One region of the Guptibacillus sedimenti genome, then DNA from elsewhere that is predicted to be linked to it. Evidence: riboswitches for the same ligand, from Rfam matches in the RefSeq annotation. Region 1 holds a riboswitch; the other holds the start of a gene.

Evidence for each region. Region 1 has a riboswitch for lysine ahead of lysA (diaminopimelate decarboxylase). Riboswitches for the same ligand answer to the same signal wherever they lie in the genome.
Region 2: linked by a shared signal. The riboswitch ahead of PQ578_RS04020 (Na+/H+ antiporter NhaC family protein) and the one ahead of lysA (diaminopimelate decarboxylase) in region 1 are both predicted to bind lysine.

The regions. Positions count from the first base shown of each region.
Region 1 covers NZ_JAQQWV010000014.1:18,332-25,206, forward strand. Annotated here, with positions in the region: gene PQ578_RS21965 (peptidylprolyl isomerase) at 1-310, opposite strand, end outside; gene lysA (diaminopimelate decarboxylase) at 403-1,722, opposite strand; lysine riboswitch at 1,828-2,013, opposite strand; gene PQ578_RS21975 (spore germination protein) at 2,060-3,553, opposite strand; gene spoVAEA (stage V sporulation protein SpoVABEA) at 3,543-4,112, opposite strand; gene spoVAE (stage V sporulation protein AE) at 4,118-4,468, opposite strand; gene spoVAD (stage V sporulation protein AD) at 4,468-5,481, opposite strand; gene spoVAC (stage V sporulation protein AC) at 5,495-5,953, opposite strand; gene PQ578_RS22000 (stage V sporulation protein AB) at 5,953-6,384, opposite strand; gene PQ578_RS22005 (stage V sporulation protein AA) at 6,381-6,875, opposite strand, start outside.
Region 2 covers NZ_JAQQWV010000001.1:823,755-831,426, forward strand. Annotated here, with positions in the region: gene PQ578_RS04005 (bifunctional metallophosphatase/5'-nucleotidase) at 1-823, shown strand, start outside; gene PQ578_RS04010 (YunC family protein) at 908-1,210, shown strand; gene yunB (sporulation protein YunB) at 1,352-2,131, shown strand; lysine riboswitch at 2,203-2,383, shown strand; gene PQ578_RS04020 (Na+/H+ antiporter NhaC family protein) at 2,533-4,107, shown strand; gene PQ578_RS04025 (sodium-dependent transporter) at 4,343-5,869, shown strand; gene PQ578_RS04030 (methionine/alanine import family NSS transporter small subunit) at 5,871-5,975, shown strand; gene PQ578_RS04035 (M23 family metallopeptidase) at 6,014-7,000, opposite strand; gene lipA (lipoyl synthase) at 7,184-7,672, shown strand, end outside.

The DNA of each region.
Region 1 (6,875 bases):
GAACAAGGAAAAACTGGCTTCCACCTGTATTTTTACCTGCATGAGCCATAGACAATGAACCAGCTACGTGCTTATGAGGGTTTCCTTCTGTTTCACAATCGATCGAATAGCCTGGTCCGCCCATTCCAGATCCTGTTGGGTCTCCACCCTGTGCTACGAAACCTGGGATAACACGGTGAAAGTTTACACCATTGTAAAAACCTTCGTTAGCAAGCTTTTCAAAGTTAGCAACGGTATTCGGTGCTGCTTCTGGGTAAAACTCAATTTCAATTGTTTCTCCATTATCAAATGCGATTGTTCCTTTTTTCATAAATAAATCCTCCTGCACTAACAATTTTCTTCAAAGCTCTTTCATTATAGCACATACTTAAGCTGTTCCCTATCATTTCTACTTTTACAAAGTTATTTTGAAATAATCGCTTGTTTTAATGGAAGGTCATGACGAATTAAATCCTCAAAAGATTCTCTCTTCACGACAAGTTGTGCTTCTCCATTTTCTACAAAAACCACCGCTGGTCGAGGTAATCTGTTATAGTTATTTGCCATAGAATACCCGTACGCCCCAGTTGAAAACACAGCCATCGTATCTCCTGCTATAGCGCGTTGTAATGTGCAATCCCAGATTAACATGTCACCTGACTCACAACATTTTCCTGCAACAGAATAAACCTGTTCTTTCGGCTCATTCATGCGATTTGCAATCGTTGCTTCATACTTTGCTTGATAAAGGGCCGGTCGCAAATTATCCGTCATTCCTCCATCTACTGCAAGATAATGACGAAGTTCTGGCACTTTCTTGTGTGATCCTACTGTATATAACGTCAAGCCAGCTTCTCCAACGAGTGAACGTCCTGGCTCAATCCAAATTTCTGGGATTCTCATTTCATTACCTAACTGAGCTCTTACAGCATTAACCATTGCCTCGATATAGTCTCCAACTGGTAGTGGATGATCTTCTTCAGTATACCGAATTCCAAACCCCCCACCTAGGTTAAGAACTTCTGGCTCATACCCATAGAGTTCAAACCATTTAGCAAGGTAACGATAAATTTTCTCAATAGCCATTACAAAACCATTCGTTTCAAAGATTTGAGAACCAATGTGACAATGGAGACCAAGAAGGTGAATAGCTTTCATGCTTGTTGCTTGAACAATCGCTTGTTCCACTTGACCACTTTGTAAATCAAAACCAAATTTTGAATCTTCCTGTCCAGTTAAGATATAGTCATGGGTATGTGCTTCAATTCCAGGCGTTATACGCAAAAGCACATTTGCAACCACATTTTTCTCTTCCGCTAATTGTTCAAGTAACGTTAGCTCATAAAAGTTATCCACAACAAAGCACCCTATTTTTGCATCTAACGCCATTCGAATTTCCGCTTCACTTTTGTTATTTCCATGAAAGTGAATGCGTTCTACCGGAAACCCTGCTTTTAAAGCTGTATAGAGTTCTCCACCTGAAACCACATCAAGACTTAAGCCTTCTTCTTCCGCAAGTTGAATCATTGCCATACAAGAGAATGCTTTACTAGCATAGGCTACTTGGTAGTTGACCTTCTCCTGTTCAAAAGCATTTCGAAATGCTCGCGCTTTCTCTCTAATCATCGCTACATCATAAACATATAAGGCCGTTCCGTATTTTTCACTTAATTTTACTGTATCAACGCCTCCAACGGATAAATGGCCTTCTTCTGAAATTGCTGACGTTCCGTATAAATTCACGATCATTTCTCCCCTCTCGCTTATATGAATGCGAGCAACCCTCCACAAAATAAGAAAAACAGCCAACTTTATAGATACATTGGCTGTTTTCTCCGTATCCTCACGAGTTGGATTAGCTCACCACCGAAAAATTCCTCTTTCAGTGACAGTCTGCAACTTGTTCAGCAGCAGCCCAGCAAGAAAAGTATGGCTCTTTTCTCACTTCGGCAAATTGACCTTTCTGATATCATCCTCGCATTCCATTCTATGCTCAGATACCATACTCATTCGTTTTGCGCCTCTATCCCCATTACATTCAATGAGGTCTATTCAATTAAGAAATAAATTATCATACTTTTTAAGATTCGGCAAGTGGTTTGTCCGGTTGCTTCGTTTCATTTTGTGGTTCTGTAATGCTTGGACGTAGTTTAGTGAGTGGAACTGATACACGAATCAACACTTGAATAAAGGCTTTGGGATTAAAAGGAATAAACGGCCATAAGTAGGGGGTGTTTAAAGGTTTTAACGCAACAAGGAATAAAATGATTGCCGTAATTCCAATCATATATCCCGGCACTCGAAAGAAAAAGACAAGGAATAAAAGAAGAAGCCTTACAAGTTTATTTGCAATCGATAATTCATAACTTGGTGTTGCATATGATCCTATGGCAGCAATCGAAACATATAGGATAACTTCTGGAACGAATAATCCGACATCAATGGCAATCTGTCCGATCAATACGGCTGCAATTAATCCCATGGCAGTGGAAAGTGGTGTTGGGGTGTGAATTGCAGCCATCCTCAGCGTTTCAATCCCTACTTCAGCAAGAATAATTTGAACGAAAATCGGTACATTTGTTTCATCATTCGGGCCGATAAAATCGATCGTTTTAGGAAGTAACTGCGGTTCATATACCGCTAATAACCACAGTGGTAGCAAGAGTAGCGCAGCTAACATCCCACCAAATCGGACCCATCTTAAAAACGCGCCTGGTAAAGGGGCTTCTCGATATTCTTCAGCATGTTGAACATGATGAAAAAAAGTAGTTGGTGTTATAATAACGCTTGGTGAAGTATCTACGATGATTAACACGTGCCCTTCAAGTAAATGAGAAGCGGCAACATCAGGCCTTTCCGTATATCGCACAAGTGGAAAAGGGTTACCTGCCTGGTGCACAAGAAACTCTTCTACCGTTTTATCGGCCATTGGAATACCATCAATGTTAATTTCTTTTAATTTCTTTTTTATAATTTCAACTAAATTTGGATTGGCCACATCTTGAATATAGGTAATACATACATCTGTTTTAGACCGTTCTCCAACTTGGAAAATTTCATTGCGTAATCGACCATCTCGTATGCGGCGTCTAGTTAAGGCCGTATTTTCAATAATGTTTTCAGTAAAACCATCACGTGAGCCTCTAATAACTTTTTCTGTATCTGGCTCCTGTGGCGTTCTACCTGGATATTTTCGAACATCAATAATATAAGCGATTTCTTCGCCTTCCATAAAAACTGCAATTAATCCAGATAAAACCTGGTCGACGACTTCATCGAACGTTTCAACCTCTGTGACCTGCTGATGTGGCAAATGATTATGTATCACCTGCTCAAATTTAACCGTTAATCGATGATGATCATCAACCTCCATCAGTTCTCGCATAATTTCTACAATGATGGATGTGTCACAAAGCCCTGTACAATAGTAAAACTGAATTTCTTTGTTAAGAATCTTAAGTTTTCGAACTCCTACATCAAAACTTTTTCCAATTCCGATTGATTTCTTTAAAAATTCTTCGTTTTCTTTAAGCTTTTTAAATATTTTTTGTTTATTATCGCTTTTAGTGGTCATAAAAACCGCTCCTTTCTAGCAGAATTTGAACGGCTTTCAATGTTATAGGCGAACCAACTTCCGGATCATCATAACCAGACATTTTACCTATATCACCGACACCTATAATAATGGGAAGGTTTAATTTATCTAAGATCGACACAGTGTCGCCATCTATTCTCCCCGCCTCCATATCTGCAAATCCATTTTTGTCCACTCCATAATGTGTCAATTCTCCGTCACGGTCAATGGAGACATCTACCCTCGTCCATTCTGAAAAATGAGTTCTGGATGCGACTGCAATAGCTCCAAGTAGTTCAATGCTTTCATCTTCAGCAACAGATTGCATAGCAAGTTCCCCATATCCTTCACCCGGAAATCCACTATCATCGAACATAACAAAAACTGGATCATGAGGAGCTTCTTTAATAAGAGCGATAATTTCATAACCAGCAAGCGGGGTAGGATTTCCTGCAGATTGACTAATGCATCTTCCTCCAATATCTGAAGCTACTTTCTCAATGGCTTTTTGTGCATAAAGGTCTCCGTCAGTAACGAAGATCACCCGCCGCTTTTTCATAATTTTCACCCCTTTGGTTTAAATAAAATGGCTACAATAAAGCCAAAAACAATTGCAGAAGAAATACCTGCTGAGGTTAATTGGAATATTCCCATTGCAATTCCAATGAAGCCGTGTTCTTCCCCTTGTTGCATAGCGCCATGAAGAAGTGAATGACCAAAGCTAGTAATAGGTACAGTCGCACCAGCTCCAGCAAATTCAATAAGGCGATCATAAATCCCAAATCCATCAAGCACTGCTCCTGCTACAACAAAAGAAGACATGACGTGAGCTGGAGTTAATCTGAAAATATCAAGTAATAATTGACCGATGACACAGATACCACCACCGACTGCAAAAGCGATAAAATATTCCACTATTTCACACCTCCAACTCGTTCAAATACGACCGCGTGAGCAATAGCAGGCATTGATTCTTTTTGCTGAACCATTACGGGACTATGCAAACATCCTGTTGCTGTCACAAGAATTTTGTTATAATTCCCCTTTTTTAGAAGGTCAATAAGGTGACCATATGTGACGACCGCAGAACAAGCACACCCACTTCCACCAGCAAATACTTCTTTTTGATCTGGTCTGTAAATCATCAGCCCGCAATCATTATGATTGTTAGTAATGTCAAATCCCTTTTCACTTAACAAATCCCTTACAATCGGAGCTCCTACAGCTGATAAGTCACCGGTAACGATAAGGTCATAAGCTGAAGGTTCAATATTTAAATCAGCAAAGTGAGTCGCTAGTGTATCTGCTGCAGCTGGGGCCATTGCACTCCCCATATCAAATGGATCCTTTATTCCCCAATCCACGACTCGACCAATTGTTGCTGCGGAAATTCTTATATCCGATGGTTCTTGACTAATTAATGCGGCACCTGCACCTGTAACAGTTGAGGTAGCCGTTCCAGGCTTTTGACCACCATATTCTGTTGGGTATCGAAACTGCCTTTCTGCTGTTGCATTATGGCTACTTACTCCCGCAATAGCTTTATTAGCAAATCCACCTTCTACTAACGATGAAGCAATGGCTAGAGATTCCATTGAGGTCGAACATGCTCCAAAAACGCCAAGAAAAGGAATTTGATTTGTTCTAGCTGTATAAGTGGCACTAACAATTTGATTCAATAAATCACCTGCCACAAAAATGTCAACATCATTGTGGGTTAATTCCTTTTTTGATAAACAACTTTCTACCGCATCCTCTAGTAACTTTCTTTCTGCCAGTTCCCAATTATCCTGGTCACAATGAAGGTTACTATAGGTGACATCAAACGAATCTCCAAACGGCCCCTCAGCTTCTTTAGGACCAACCGCTGTCCCTACAGACTGCAAAAAAACAGTAGAGAACTCCCAAGTTTGTTTTCCTGACTTCATAACAATTCTCTCCTTATATCAGCGCTTTAAAGAGCATTCTGAGTATGCCGACAATGTATGCTGCAACAACACCAAACACGATGACCGAACCAGCAAGTTTGAACATGTTCGTTGCAATTCCAAGTACAATGCCCTCACTTTTATGTTCAAGAGCTGCGCTTGTAATTGAATTTGCAAAACCTGTTACAGGTACTGCAGAACCTGCACCTGCAAATTGACCAAGTTTGTCATACCAACCAAAAGCAGTTAAAAGCGCCGCGATAAGGATCAGTGTGGCAACCGTTGGATTTCCTGCATTTTTTTCTGAAAAGTTAAAGACGTTCATATAAAAATTCTGTACGCCCTGGCCGAACATACAAATAAATCCTCCTACAACAAATGCTTTCACCACATTTAATAAATAAGGCGGTTTTGGCTGATAAGTTTTAATATTTTTTGTATATTGTTTCTGGTCGTTCAACGAATTTGCCATTATTTAAAACCTCCATTTACAAAGATTGTCCAATGAAACAATGATCCGAAAACCTTCCCTAACACAATAGCCATTAGTAAAAGCAAGATCTTATCGATAAATCCAATTCGTTTCGTTAGTATAGGAAGAACATTTAAAACTTCCGTTAAGGCAGCCGCTAACATACCAATAAACACTCCCGCTCCAAGTCCAATTGGGATAACTACAAATTTAGGGAGGTTTAAAGTTGGGTTTCGTAAAGATAACCAGCTTGATACAATAGCCCCCATAATAATTCCCCATTCGTAAAAGCGAATAAGATGTAAAGTCTTTGATAGCTGTGTGAGACGGGGAATAATACCAAGAACCGAAAGAAAAGCAACGAACCCAGCTCCTACAGCAATTCCTTCCGCAAAACCAATAAGCATAACGAGTAGAAACTGAGCATTCATGGTTTGTTATGACCATTCTCATCGTTTTCATGGACAATGACATATTGGTCAAGATCTTGTTGGTAATTAAACATTTCTACTTCCAAAGGACTTGGCTCTTCATTAAATCGCTTTTTAAAAAGATGGTTAAAGAAGAGAACCATCCCGATTCCGAGACCAAATGAATAGGGCACTTGCAGAAGCAAGGGCTTCGGATTATCAATTCCAGTCACAATTTTATAAATCTGTTGATGCACTTCTCTCATACTGACATCTTCGTGAAAGTTCATGATCGCGAGAGCAGCCCCAATAAATAATAAAAACCAGATAAACACAAAATAAACAGGTGCTAGTTTTTTCTTAGGATATTGAACTTCAACAATTGTTTGTGTAGGACCAACAACTTGAATCTCAATATGATTCATCACTTTTTGAATTGCTATTATCACTTTCATTACATCGATAACAACCAAATTTTTATCTTCTTTTGTTACCTGATAAATGGGGATTTT
Region 2 (7,672 bases), on a different contig from region 1:
ACGAGAGATGAATGGCATTGATATTATTATCGGTGCTCATACCCATCATGTGTTAAAGCATGGGATGCTTGTAGAGGACACGCTCATTACACAGGCAGGGAAAAACGGGAATTACGTTGGAGAAGTGACCGTTTGCATCGATATGGACACAAGGGAGATTACGGATAAAGAGGCTTATGCAATTTCGGTTCGAAATCGGAAAGAAGATCGTCCAACTTTTGAAATGATTCAAAGATTAAGTATAGAAGCGCAATCGATGCTAGAAGAAGTTGTCTGTCGACTTGAGCAGCCTCTTGAATCTGAGTGGTTTCAACGGTCGGTTTTAGCGGATGAATTAGCCGCTGCCCTTCGAGAATGGTGTCATGCAGATATTGGCATGATTAATGCCGGTATGCTCCTTGATGGATTACCAGAAGGACAGGTCTCACGAGAAGATCTCCACCGCATTTGTCCTCATCCCGTAAACCCTTGTAAAGTGATCTTAAGAGGAAGTGAGTTACGCGAAATCATTTCCCACGCGATGTCAGATGAAATCGTGAACTTAAGTTTTAAAGGACTAGGATTCAGAGGAGAAGTGATGGGCATCATGGCATTCGACGGTCTTGAAGTGACGACGGTTGAGATGGAAGACGGACTTCGTCATGTTACTGACGTTCTTCACAATGGTCATCCACTCATATCTGATCAAGAATATGCCGTGGCCACAGCTGATATGTTCACGTTTGGTAAATTCTATCCACAAATGAAGCATGCAAAGAAGAAGTATTATCTTCCTGAAATGCTTCGTGATCTTCTTGCCTGGCGTCTTGAGAATAGGCATTAAAACTTTGTACGTATGATTGTCAAACATGCTGTTGGGTTCATATAGATATAGTGATATTCATTCAGGTCAGGAGGCGGGAATGACGTGATCACTATGACACCAATCATGATTGATGGTCATCCGTTTACAGCAGTTAGTATGCAGCTTCCAAAAACAAATTTTCTAGCGGTCATGAATGAAAACGGCTATATTATGTGCGGCGCACTGGATATTGCTTTACTTAATGAGAAGTTAAGTGACCGGAAGATTATTGCAGGAAGAGCTGTAGGCGTAAGATCGATTGATCAGCTGCTTGATGCCCCACTTGAATCTGTTACGCTTGAAGCAGAAGCGCGAGGCATTAAGGTCGGCACAAAGGGCAGAGATGCCATGCTTAAGATGATGTGAAAAAAGCCTTAGCCAATTTGCTTAGGCTTTTTTCTTTGTTATTAAAAAAATCACATTAATAGGGAAGCAGCATTCTGGAGAAATTGTCCATACTTCTCTCTTTCATAGCATATACATGAGGAAGAGAAGGGAGGGTTCATGGTGTTTCGAACTCGTAGAAAATTCTTTAGAAAGGGGCCGCTTCCCTTTCGTTATGTGTTTGTCATCTCCTTCCTACTATTCATTTTTATGACGGTCCAGGGGCTATGGATCGTTGAAAAAGGAATAAAGCCTACACTGATTGAAATTGCCCGTACAGAGACGAATCGGATCGCAACAATAGCGATTAACGAAGCCATTAATCAGAAGATGGCTGAAGAAGTAGATAATTATCAAGATTCGTTAATAAAAGAAGTGACTGATAATGAAGGAAAGTTGGTGCGAGTTCAGATCAATCAAAGGGCAGTTACTCAGGTGCTTGCCCAATCAACTGAAAAAGTACAGCGATTTCTAAAAAGTGTGGAAGACGGAACGTTAGATTACTGGGCGGAACAAAATGGTGTGGAGCTTGAAGTAGATGATCAAACATCGTTAGATAATGGGATCATTCATTATATTCCAATTGGTCAGGCGTTTGATAACACGTTACTTGCCAATATGGGACCAAAAGTTCCTGTGCGTTTCACAGCGATCGGTGAAGTGAAGTCTGATTATAAAAGTACAATTGAACCAGTTGGTATTAATAATATTTCTGTCGACATTCGGGTTCATATTGAAGTGAAAGTAAAAATCGTTATCCCATTTGCTACGGATTCTGATGTGGTGACGACGGATATTCCTGTTTTGTTAACGATTATTCCAGGTGAAGTACCAAATTTCTATAACAATGGTTCAGAAGGTGGGTTACCTACTCCATCTATTCAAATTGATGATATGGAATAATCTACAATTGCAGGATGAGAGAAAGTAAGGTATACTTTAAAACTGAACTTAATATTGTTCCTTATCTTATACGATGAGGTAGAGGAGCAGATCCTCATGAGTACGTGTTGGGAGAATGACACCAATGATCAGCATCGAAAGGGAGATCTGCCGAAGCATAAATAACGGTCACATTATTTATGTTGGGGCGGCATTGAAAAAGTGTCGAACTGTCATTATGAGTCTAACTTGTAATGGAGAACTACTGATCGGGGTGGACACTTAACATTGACTCGGTGAAGCGAGCAATGATAGGACCAATCCTATCATTGCTCGCTTTTTTGCGTTCAGAAACAAGCGGCTAAGTGGTAGGCGTCCATTCCGGTTTGCATGACAATCATTTATTTATTAGGAGGATATTCATGGAGAATTCAATTCTATCCATTATTCCACCGCTCATAGCTTTGCTAATGGTAGTGGTGACAAGGAAAGTGCTTCCTTCACTTGGAGTGGGCATTATTCTTGGTGCACTTATGATCAACGATTGGAGTGTCCCAGGATCATTAAATGAAATTTATACAATCGTGAAAGGGATTTTTATTGATTCCGAGACCGGTGGCTTAAATACTTGGAACATGTACATTATTTTCTTCTTACTTTTATTAGGAATGATGACAGCCTTTATCTCGATCTCAGGTGGAAGTCGTGCCTTTGGTGAATGGGCGATGAAACGCGTCAAAACAAGAGTTGGCGCACAGCTTGTAACAGCCGTATTTGGTATTATTATTTTTATTGATGATTACTTTAATTCGCTAGCCGTTGGTAATGTGAGTCGACCGATTACGGACAGGCATAATGTATCAAGGGCAAAACTTGCTTATATTATTGACTCCACTGCAGCACCGATGTGTATTATTTCCCCGATTTCAAGCTGGGGTGCTTATATTATCGCACTTATTGGTGGCGTACTAGCAACACATAGTATTACAGGCGTTGGCGCATTAGAAGCGTTTATCAGAATGATTCCAATGAACTTATACGCTCTCTTTGCTCTAGCCATGGTTTTCTTTGTGAGTTATTTTGATATCAACTTAAAAGCAATGAAGGTTCATGAAGATCGTGCCCAGAAAACTGGTGATGTTCTTGATCCTGACCAAGGTGCCGTACCTGGTCAAACAACGGGTCTTCCTGAAAGTGAAAAAGGTAAAGTAGCAGATCTTGCATGGCCGATCATCATGCTGATTGCAGGAACTGTGGCGTTTATGATTATCACAGGCATTCAGGCGGTGAGCGGAACAGATACAGCAGTAACCGCTTTGTCGATTTTTGAAAACACGGATGTTGCCGCATCGCTTCTATATGGTGGATTAATTGGGCTTGCAACATCTCTCATTTTCTTCTTTATGAAACGAATGGGCGGTGCCGTGCTTGGTAAAGGAATATGGGAAGGAATTAAATCAATGCTTCCGGCGGTATACATTCTTTTCTTTGCGTGGACGCTAATTGAGATTATTGGAAGTCTAGGAACAGGAAAGTATCTTGCAGGTCTAGTAAATGACCACATTATGATTGGCTTCTTGCCTGCCATTTTATTCTTGCTTGCAGGAGTAATGGCCTTTGCAACAGGTACGTCATGGGGAACATTTGGCATTATGCTTCCAATTGCGGGGGAGATTGCTGCGGCAACCGATCCTACTTACATGCTGCCAGTTCTTGCAGCTGTGCTTGCCGGAGCTGTATTCGGTGATCATTGTTCACCGATCTCAGATACAACCATTCTTTCTTCCACAGGGGCAGGAAGTCACCATATCGATCATGTGATGACTCAGTTGCCTTATGCCTTGCTTGTGGCAGGAATATCATTGCTTGGCTACCTTGTTTTAGGATTTACAGGTAGTGCGATTATTGGATTTGTTGTTACAGCCATTTTCTTTGGAATTCTCGCTTTTATCCTGAAAACAAAATATGCCAACAGACCGGTTGAAGCGGCAAAATAATAAAGAAACAGGAGGTATTTCCTCCTGTTTTTTTATGTATTTACACAAAAATAGAGAGATTTCTATGAAAAATTGAACGATTCATACCAAAAAAGAAAAAAGATTGTTTTGACAAGGACATACGTACTAGATATACTATAAACAAAATAATCTGAATTTACTTAAAAGTCTTAACCTTTTTCTGGAAGGAGGCTTATAGTGAAAAGGGTTTAATTTGTTCAAGGGGGTAATTCATTTGGAAAATCGTGCGCAATGGGGAACAAGGGCTGGATTTATTTTAGCTGCAGTTGGATCAGCGATAGGTCTAGGAAACATTTGGAGATTTCCGGCTGTTGCTTATGACAATGGTGGCGGGGCATTTTTTATACCTTATTTATTTGCATTACTAACAGCTGGAATCCCAATTTTAATTCTTGAATTTACAATAGGGCATAAGTTCCGTGGATCAGCGCCACTTTCGTTCTTTCGAATGAATAAAAAGATGGAATGGCTTGGCTGGTGGGGCGTTATTGTTGCCTTTGTTATCTCGACATACTACGCCGTTATTATTGCGTGGGCGATCTCGTATAGCTATTTTGCTTTTAACCAGAGCTGGGGTTCAGATACAGAAGCGTTCCTTTTTAACGATTATTTGAAATTGACGGTTGATCCTGGACAAACAGGTAGTATCGTACCAGGCGTATTTCTTCCGTTAATTGCTGTATGGATTATTACATTAGGCGTTCTTCTTGCCGGTGTTAAAAAAGGAATTGAGCGTGCTAACAAGATTTTCATTCCTACTTTAATTGTTCTTTTCTTAATTATTGTCATCCGAGCAGTGACGCTTCCTGGTGCTGCTGAAGGACTAAATGCTTTCTTCACACCGAATTTTGACAGCATTACATCTGGTAGTGTATGGGTTGCTGCCTATGGACAAATCTTCTTTAGTTTATCGATTGCTTTTGCTATTATGATTACTTATTCTAGTTACTTACCTAAGAAGTCAGATATTACGAATAACGCCTTTATTACTGGTTTCGGTAACTCAGCATTCGAACTACTTGCTGGTATTGGTGTATTCTCTGCACTAGGTTTTATGGCACAACAGCAAGGACTTAGCGTTGGTGAAGTAGTGAGCGGTGGCGTAGGACTAGCTTTCGTTGTCTTCCCACAAATTATTAATGAGTTCCCAGCATTGAACGGTTTGTTTGGCTTCCTGTTCTTTGCATCACTTGTTCTAGCTGGATTGTCTTCTCTTATTTCTATTTCAGAAACGTACGTAGCAGGGGTTTCTGAGAAGTTTGGAATTTCTCGCACAAAAGCTGTTTTAATTGGTGGAGGAATTTCTTCCATTATCTCAATTTTATTTGCGACTCAAGGCGGCTTGTTCTTCCTAGATGCAGCGGATTATTTCATTAACCAGTTCGGTATTGCATTTGTTGGTCTTGTAGAAGTAGTCGTAGTGGCTTGGGTGCTTCGTGAGCTTAATACGCTTGAAACACATGCAAACGGCATTTCAGATATTTCGCTGAAGTACTGGTGGAAAGCTTGTCTTGGCGTTATTACTCCGTTAGTACTTGGATACATGATGTTTGATCTGTTTAAAACGAATCTTCTTCGTCAATTTGATACGCCTACTGGAAACTATGAAGGTTACTCAAACGGCTTTATCCTTTATAGCGGCTGGGCTGTCGCAGGGTTCGCCATTCTGGTTGGAATTCTATTCAGCCTAAAGAAATGGGATGCGAAAGTAGAGCAGCAAAAGTATAAGGAGGTAAGCTAATATGGGTGGTAGCGCGATCTTTATGATGGTTGTTGGAATGGTCATTATCTGGGGTGGTCTTGCAGCAAGTATTCTAAATGCTGTTAGAGTCTCAAAAAAACAATGAAACTAAAAGAAGAACTAGCGCGCTAGTTCTTCTTTTTTTTAGGATTTTTTTCGCGCTCTTTCCTGGCGTTCCCAAAGTCGTAAAGAAGGATATGGATCATATGACCATTCTGTTCTTCCGTTATCTTTATAAATACCGTAATGCAGGTGCGGTGGAAATTTCCCCGCTGTTCCTTTAGGGCCATATCCTGAGCTACCAACGTAGCCAATGATCTCACCAGGCTGAACAACGCTTCCCTTCTCAATCCCTTTTTCAAAACCGTTTAGGTGTGCATAGTAGTGATAATTCCCATCAATATCCCGGATGCCAATCCGCCAACCACCATATTCATTCCATCCTTTTGTTTCCACAGTTCCATAACTTGTGGCTTTAACACCAACACCATAAGAAGCAAAAATATCTGTTCCTTCATGAATGCGAAGGCCACCCCAGCCTCGTCGGTCACCCCATGTGCTTCGGTAGCTGTAGTTTGCGTGCAGAGGGACTGGAAAGGCATGTTTATCAAGCTTTAGCGTTTCGAATCGTTTGTAAACAGCACTATTGCTTGTAATGGTTCGAACCGCCTGATCGCGGTGATAAAAGTCCCATAATCCAATTTGTAGGTCTTCGAACGAAGTTCCGTATTTTTGCAAGAAGTCACCAATCGTATAAAGAAGATCTTCATCATTCGTTCGGTCTGCTTTACCATCACCGTTCCCATCAAGTCCTATGCCGCCAAAAAACGAAATCGACTCTGTGCTTGTATCTTCCTTATTCGGATTTGCTGCGCCCGTCCATTTTTCTGGGGCAATGTAAATGGCTATAGCTCCTTTTTCACGAGGAATATCTTTTTGAGACCTTCTAATGCTTCGTTCATATTGATCAATTCCGGCGTAAAGATACCATGGAACTTGCGTGACGGCTTCCATTTTATGAAACAGCATCATGCGTTCGTTCTTTAATTTATCTTCATTCACTTCAGCAGAAAAAACAGTAGCTGGTATGAGAAAGAAAAGAACAAGGATAAGAAAACTGTATTTTCTCAATCGTTTCTTCTCCTTTCGTTATTTGTCATTACACTTAGTGTGCATTTCAAATCGCAAATCATTAGATCTAAATAATGGAAGGTCTAAAGTCTTAATCGTCACGAGATTCACACTTTTTATGGAAATCCATGGGGTAACTATGGTATTCTTTAATACAGAAAAGCGATAGGTGAGGTGAATGTATTGAGTAAGAAAGAAGAGTATCTAAGAAAACCCGAATGGTTGAAAATAAAATTAAATACGAACGAGAACTATAAAGGTCTTAAAAAGATGATGCGTGAGAAGAAACTACATACGGTCTGTGAAGAAGCGCGTTGTCCTAATATTCATGAGTGCTGGGCTGTACGTAAAACAGCGACATTTATGATTCTTGGTGATGTTTGTACGCGAGCGTGCCGTTTCTGTGCGGTTAAAACAGGTCTTCCAACAGAACTAGATTGGGCTGAACCAGAGCGTGTTGCTGATTCGGTTGAACAAATGGGCTTAAAGCACGTCGTCATCACGGCAGTAGCGCGAGATGATTTGAAAGATGGTGGTGCAGCTGTATTTGCTGAAACGGTTCGAGCTATTCGTAGAAAAAATCCATTCTGCTCAATTGAAGTTCTTCCTTCTGACATGGGTGGTCAATACGAAGCGCTTGAAACCCTTATGGATGCAAAACCGGATATCATG